2 regions of the Streptomyces sp. NPDC014006 genome follow, and region 1 is predicted to be linked to the other one. Evidence: riboswitches for the same ligand, from Rfam matches in the RefSeq annotation. Region 1 holds a riboswitch; the other holds the start of a gene.
The links. A riboswitch is a leader RNA that binds a small molecule or an ion and turns the genes downstream of it on or off. The one in region 1 is predicted to bind ZMP and ZTP.
Positions count from the first base shown of each region.

Region 2: another riboswitch for ZMP and ZTP. It lies ahead of ACF1GV_RS28990 (bifunctional 5,10-methylenetetrahydrofolate dehydrogenase/5,10-methenyltetrahydrofolate cyclohydrolase); the one in region 1 lies ahead of ACF1GV_RS26195 (glycine hydroxymethyltransferase).

Region 1 is NZ_JBICAJ010000008.1:73,159-76,546, forward strand. Features, by position in the region: gene ACF1GV_RS26195 (glycine hydroxymethyltransferase) at 461-1,909, opposite strand; ZMP/ZTP riboswitch at 1,942-2,030, opposite strand; gene ACF1GV_RS26200 (glutathionylspermidine synthase family protein) at 2,085-3,269, opposite strand; gene ACF1GV_RS26205 (hypothetical protein) at 3,273-3,388, opposite strand, start outside.
Region 2 is NZ_JBICAJ010000009.1:218,266-221,653, reverse strand. Features, by position in the region: gene ACF1GV_RS29000 (S-(hydroxymethyl)mycothiol dehydrogenase) at 1-85, opposite strand, end outside; gene ACF1GV_RS28995 (nuclear transport factor 2 family protein) at 601-966, shown strand; ZMP/ZTP riboswitch at 1,064-1,147, shown strand; gene ACF1GV_RS28990 (bifunctional 5,10-methylenetetrahydrofolate dehydrogenase/5,10-methenyltetrahydrofolate cyclohydrolase) at 1,169-2,023, shown strand; partial or broken gene ACF1GV_RS28985 (glycosyltransferase) at 2,102-3,105, shown strand; gene ACF1GV_RS28980 (YncE family protein) at 3,243-3,388, shown strand, end outside.

The DNA.
Region 1 (3,388 bases):
CGATGCGGTACGGCGGGTGGTCGGCGCGCGGCGGCCGGCCGGGAGCGGGCTTGATCATTCATGACCGCGATCGGCTTGCGCAATAGGTGGCGGAGCCTCCGCATACGACGAAACGGGGACGCCGGGGCCGGGCCGTGTATCGGAAGAGGGACGTGCCCCTGGGCGGACCGGGTGGAGGTGACCGGTGGGGGGCGGGACGCAAAGGTGGCGGGACGGCTTCGGCAACGGGCGGTGCCGGCGGGCGCGTTGGCGGCGCTGCTCGCGCTGGGGACGGCATCCGCGCCACCGGCGGTCGCCGCGGGGCACCCGGTCGCCCGGACCGGTGCCGGGCGCGTCCGGGGACTTGCCGCCGGGGCCGCCGGGTCGCTGCTGATACGCCGCGCGGCGGCCCGGCGCAGTGCCGGGCCGCCGCGGGACGAGCCTCGTCAGGAGCTGATCGATTCGTGAGCTCCCGGGTGGGTCAGCCCAGGTCGATCTCCGGGTAAAGCGGGAAGCCGGCCACCAGGTCGGTGGCGCGGCGGGAGATCTCGTCGGAGATCTTCTCGTCCAGGACGTGGGCCGCCTTGGACGGGGCGCCGGACTTGGTGGTGCCGGGCTCGGCCGCCGTCAGGACACGGTCGATCAGGCCGGCCACCTCGTCCATCTCCGCGGTGCCCAGGCCCCGGGTGGTCAGCGCGGGGGTCCCGATACGGATGCCGGAGGTGTACCAGGCGCCGTTGGGGTCGGCCGGGATCGCGTTGCGGTTGGTGACGATGCCGGAGTCGAGCAGGGCCTGCTCGGCCTGACGACCGGTGAGGCCGTAGGAGCCGGCGACGTCGATCAGGTTGAGGTGGTTGTCCGTGCCGCCGGTGACCAGGGTGGCGCCGCGGCGCATCAGGCCCTCGGCGAGCGCGCGGGAGTTGTCGACGATCCGCTGGGCGTAGTCCTGGAACGCGGGCTGCCGGGCCTCGGCGAGGGCGACGGCCTTGGCGGCCATGACGTGCGGGAGAGGGCCGCCGAGGACCATCGGGCAGCCGCGGTCGACCTGGTCCTTGAGCGAGTCGTCGCACAGGACCATGCCGCCGCGCGGGCCGCGCAGCGACTTGTGCGTGGTCGTGGTGACGATCTGCGCGTGCGGGACCGGGTCGAAGTCTCCGGTGAGGACCTTGCCCGCGACCAGGCCGGCGAAGTGCGCCATGTCGACCATGAGGGTCGCGCCGACCTCGTCGGCGATCTCCCGCATGATCCGGAAGTTCACCAGACGGGGGTACGCGGAGTAGCCGGCGACGATGATCAGCGGCTTGAACTCGCGGGCCTGGGCGCGCAGGGCCTCGTAGTCGATGAGGCCGGTGGCCGGGTCGGTGCCGTAGGAGCGCTGGTCGAACATCTTTCCGGAGATGTTCGGGCGGAAGCCGTGGGTGAGGTGGCCGCCGGCGTCCAGGGACATGCCGAGCATCCGCTGGTTGCCGAAGGCCTGGCGCAGCTCGGCCCAGTCGGCGTCGCTCAGGTCGTTGATCTGGCGGACGCCGGTCTTCTGGAGGAACGGTGCCTCGACGCGGTCGGCGAGGACGGCCCAGAAGGCGACCAGGTTGGCGTCGATGCCGGAGTGCGGCTGGACGTAGGCGTGCCGGGCGCCGAACAGCTCGCGGGCGTGCTCGGCGGCGAGGGACTCGACGGTGTCGACGTTGCGGCAGCCGGCGTAGAAGCGGCGGCCGACGGTGCCCTCGGCGTACTTGTCGCTGAACCAGTTGCCCATCGCCAGCAGGGTGGCCGGGGACGCGTAGTTCTCCGAGGCGATCAGCTTGAGCATCTCGCGCTGGTCGGCGACCTCCTGGCGGATGGCGTCGGCGACCCGCGGCTCGACGGCGCGGATGACATCGAGGGCGGCGCGGTAGGCAGTGGACTCGGTGGACAGAGGCTCGGCTGGCATAGGGACCTCCGGACGTGGGCGTTCAGCGTTCACGGTACGGCCCAGGCGCACGGCACTGTGTCATTCCGGGCCGCTCCCCGATGGTCCATCCCATCCCAGCGCGCCAGTCACGGCCCGCTGTCAGCCTACCCGGCGCGTCGGAGAGCGCTGGGGGGCCGTCCACCATGCGGGCCGGCTAGAGGATCACGTGTGGCAGGAAGCGGGCGTACTCGTCGGTGATCAGGCCGGAGGACTCGCGGATGCCGAGGCCGGCCGCCTCGTCCTCGACGACCCAGGCGCCGAGGACGACGTGGTTGCCGTCGAAGGCGGGCAGCGGGGCGAGCTGCTGGTAGCAGCAGGGTTCGTCGCGGAGGGCGGGTGCGGTGCCCGGTTCGTGGACCGTGACGCCGTCGCCCTCGCGGCCGAGCAGCGGCTTGGCGACCCAGCCGGTTCCTGCGGCCAGTTCGCGGGGGCCGTCGAGGTAGGACGGGAGCAGATTGGGGTGGCCGGGGTACAGCTCCCACAGGATCGCCAGCAGCGCCTTGTTGCTCAGCAGCATCTTCCACGCGGGCTCGATCCACAGGGTGGAGCCGGTGCCGCCGCCGTTGTCGAGGGTGCCGAGGACATGGGCGGCGAAGCGGTCGGTGGTGAGCCACTCCCAGGGGTACAGCTTGAAGCAGCTGCGGATGAAACGGAGCCGGTTGTCGACGAAGCGGCCGGACAGCGCGTCCCAGCCGATCTCCTCCATGGAGATCCAGTCGGTGTCCAGGCCGGCCTGCTCGGCGGTCTCCTTGAGGTAGGCGACCGTCATCAGGTCCTCGCCGAGTTCGTCGGCGGCGGAGTGCGCGAAGTACAGGGGGCTGCCCGGCGGCAGCAGCCCGGCCTGTCGGCGCCAGGCGGCGACGAGACGTTCGTGGAGGGAGTTCCACTGGTCGGCGCCGGGGAAGCGGTCCTGCATCCAGAACCACTGCGGGGACGCGGCCTCCACCAGGGAGGTGGGCGTGTCGGCGTTGTACTCCAGCAGCTTGGCGGGGCCGGTGCCGTCGTAGCGCAGGTCGAACCGGCCATAGACGGAGGGCAGTTCGGCGCGGCGCCGCCAGGCATCGGTGACCGCATCGGCGACGCGCGGGTCGGTGATGCCGAGGTCGGCGAGGCGGCCTTCCCTCACGATGTGGCCGGCGGCGGCCAGGCACATACGGTGCAGTTCCTCGACGGTCTCCTCCAGCGCCTCGACCTCGTCGAGGGAGAAGACGTAGTAGGCGCTCTCGTCCCAGTAGGGGCGCAGGGAGTCGTCGGGGTAGCGGGTGAGCGGGTAGATCAGGCCCTGCGCCTCCACGGTCCGCTGCCAGCCGGGGCGGGGGGCGACGGTACGCCGTTCCATGGGTCAGCCGCCGCCGCTGCCCTTGCCGCCGCCGAAGCCGCCGCGGTCGACGCCGTAGCCGTGGCTGCCGCCGCTGCCGCCCGAACCGCCGCCGCCCTTGCGGGGCTTGCTGAAGGAGC
Region 2 (3,388 bases), on a different contig from region 1:
GCCCGGGATCGGGCACGACGATCGTCTCGATGCGCACCGGCTCGTCCCTGCCCGGCGCGATCACGCCGCGTACTTCCTGCGCCATGCTGCTCCATCCTTCCCTCGACGGGGCGTCCGCCCCGGTTCCGACCCTACGCGTGATCAAGCGCCGGGGGGCCGAAGAGGGGAACCTGCCGGTGAGCTGGTGGAGTGCGTTCAGCTTGTTGAGCGCGTTCGCCTGGTTCAACGCACCCAGCTGCTGGGAGACCCGGGGAACCTCGCCCTTGTGCTCGGCCGGGATGTCGCTGGTCGTGAGCGAGTCGAGCGCGGCGATCGGGTTCAGCTGTTCGGCGCGCAGGACGCCCGCGTTCGCCGTGGGGGGTGATACCGGCGGTCCCGGCGGCGAGTGCGGCGGCGGCGACGATACGACGAGTGGAGATCATGCCTTCAGCAACGGCGGAAGGGGCCCGGTGTGACACCGGCTCGCCGGGCAGCTCACACGTCAGGCGCAGCACCCGGGCCGGGCTTGCCGAGCCCGGCTGGGCGGAGGAGCCTTTTGACTAGGCCCCGTGCGGCCCGTTCTCCTCCCTTTCGGGCCCGCGGCCTGGCAAGGAGGTCACCATGGGCACAACGGCACACACCGGCTTCGACACGGAGACTCTGCGCAGAGGCATCGAGGACCGCACCGCCGAGGCGCTGCTCTCCCTGTACGCGGACGACGCGGAGATCCGTCTCGTCAACCGCAACGCTCAGCCCAGCAACCCGGCGGTGGTGCACGGCCGGGACGAGATCCGCGAGATGCTCGGCGACGTCTACAGCCGTGACATGACCCACAAGCTGGAGCAGTGCGTGGTCCAGGGCGACCACGCGGCGTACTGCGAGTCCTGCGAGTACCCGGACGGCACCCGCGTGCTGTCCGAGTCGATGATCACGCTCACGGACGGCAAGATCTCGGAACAGATCATCGTCGAGGCATGGGACGAGTGACGAGACAGGGGGTGCGGTCCAGGTCGGCCCCCGGCTGACCTGGACCTTCTCCGTGCGGCACCGGGGGCGGGGACGGTGGACGGGCTCGGTTACCCTGGTCGCGGGCCGTGACTGGCGCTGAGGTGGAGCACCACCGGGGAGCGGCCCCGTGGAGTCGATGCCGTGCGCCTGGGCGATGCCGTACCCGCTCAGGAGTTGCATCATGACCCAGGCCCGCCTCATGGACGGCACCGCGCTCGCCCGCCGCACCCTCGAGGAGACCGCCCAGCGCGCCGCCGACCTCACCGGGCGCACCGGGACGGCGCCCTGTCTCGCCACGGTGCTCGTCGGCGAGGACCCCGCCTCCGTCACCTATGTGCGGATGAAGCAGAACCGCTGCCGCAAGGCCGGGATCGACTCCCGGCACGTGGCGCTGCCCGCGTCCATCACGACCGAGGAGCTGGTGGCGGCGGTCCGGGCGCTGTCCGCCGACCCGTCCGTGCACGGCATCCTGCTCCAGCACCCGGTGGGCGACCACATCGACGAGCGGGCCGCGTTCGAGGCGATCGCGCCGGAGAAGGACGTCGACGGCGTCACCTTCGCGTCGTTCGCGACGATGAGCTTCGGCCTGCCCGGTTTCGTCTCGTGCACGCCGGGCGGGATCATGCGACTGCTGGACGCGTACGGCGTCGACCCGTCGGGCAAGCGGGCGGCCGTGGTGGGCCGCAGCGCGATCCTCGGCAAGCCCGTCGGGATGCTGCTGCTCGCCCGGGACGCGACCGTCACCTACTGCCACTCGCGGACCGCGGACCTGTCGGCGGCCGTGCGGGAGGCGGACATCGTCGTCGCAGCGGTGGGCCGGCCCCGGCTGATCCGCGGCCAGGACGTCAAGCCGGGCGCGGTGGTGATCGACGCGGGCTACAACGAGGGCAACGTCGGCGACGTCCACTTCGACTCGGCGGTGGAGCGCGCCTCGCTGATCACTCCGGTGCCGGGCGGGGTCGGTCCGATGACCATCGCGACGCTGCTGGAGCAGACGGTGGACGCGGCGGCCCGGCAGCTCGGGGTATCGGTGTGACGCCTTAGCCGCCCGAAGTGGCCGTATCGCGTGGGTCGTTCGTGTGGGTGGCGTGGGATCGTGGCCCTACTGCGCTGTATGCGTGTGGTGATCACGACGGCGAGCTCCCGGGGCGACGCGGCCCCCTTCACCGGCCTCGGGCACGCCCTGGCGTGGGCGGGTCGCGAGGTCACCCTGGTCACCCACAGCGGTTCGCGCCGCTCCCGGCGGGCTCGGGGGTGGCCTTCCACGCGCTGCCGGTCGATCCGCGGGCCGAGCCGGAGCCGGCGCGCGGCCGGGGCCTGCACCGCAGCGCGACCGGGGTGGGCAAGCTGTGCGGGTGGTGGAGATGGCCCGGGCGGTGGCCGGCCGCACGACCGACGCGTTGCCGGAGGCGGCCGAGGGCGCCGACGTGCTTCTCCTCGCCGCCGCGCTCGCGCCGCTGCCGCACGTCGTCGCCGAGGGTCTGGGCCGCCCGAGCCTGCGCCTTCGGCTGCAACCGATGGCTCCCACCCGGGAGTTCGCACCCCCTCTGCTCACCGCCGGCTCCTGGGGCGGTGCCGCGAACCGGGTCGCGGGGCTCGGGGTGAACCTCGCCGTGGAGCACGTCTTCGCCTCCGCGGTGCCCTCCGTGCGCGCCCGGCTGGGTCTGCCCGCCGTCGGCCCGGTGGCGGCGCTGCGCGCCCGGGAGCGGCAGCGCCGGCCGGTGCTGCACGGCTTCACTCCGCTGATGGTGCCCCGTCCGCGGGACTGGCGGCCGGGCCTGGAGGTGACCGGTCACTGGTGGCCGTACGACCGGGAGCGTGAACTGCCCGCCAAGCTGGGGGAGGTCCTGGACGCCGGGTCACTGCGGTGCGGGGACGACCGGGGCGGGGCTGCGGGCCGGGGTGCCTGCGGTGCCGGTGCCGATCCAGTTCGACGAGCATTTCTGGGCGTCCCGGCTGGTCGGACCGGGCGTCGCCCCGCGCGCCCTGCCGCTGGGCCGTCTCACCGCGCACGCGCCGGCCTCCGCGCTCGTGGAGGCGGTCACCGACCCGTCGTACGGGCGGCGGGCGCGGGCCCCGGAGACCCGGGTCCGCGAGGAGGACGGGACGGCACCGGTCCCGCAGGGCGCTGGAGCGGATCGCGGGCCAGGTGTTACGTCCGTGGTCTTGCCGGGGCGGGCGGCCTTTCCTTACTTTGCAGTAAGTCTCTTGCGCATCACGTGTGTTCGGTTTCCACCCCACCCCGAGGAGCCGTCATGCCCGCCTTCCGACCCCGACTTGTGTGCACGGTCGCCGCCGCGCTCGCCCTCACCGCCGCCTCGCCCGCCACCGCCGCCCACGCCGACCCCGCGGGGCTGCGAGAGGTGCTGTTCGTCGGCAACAACTGGGACGGCACGGCCGA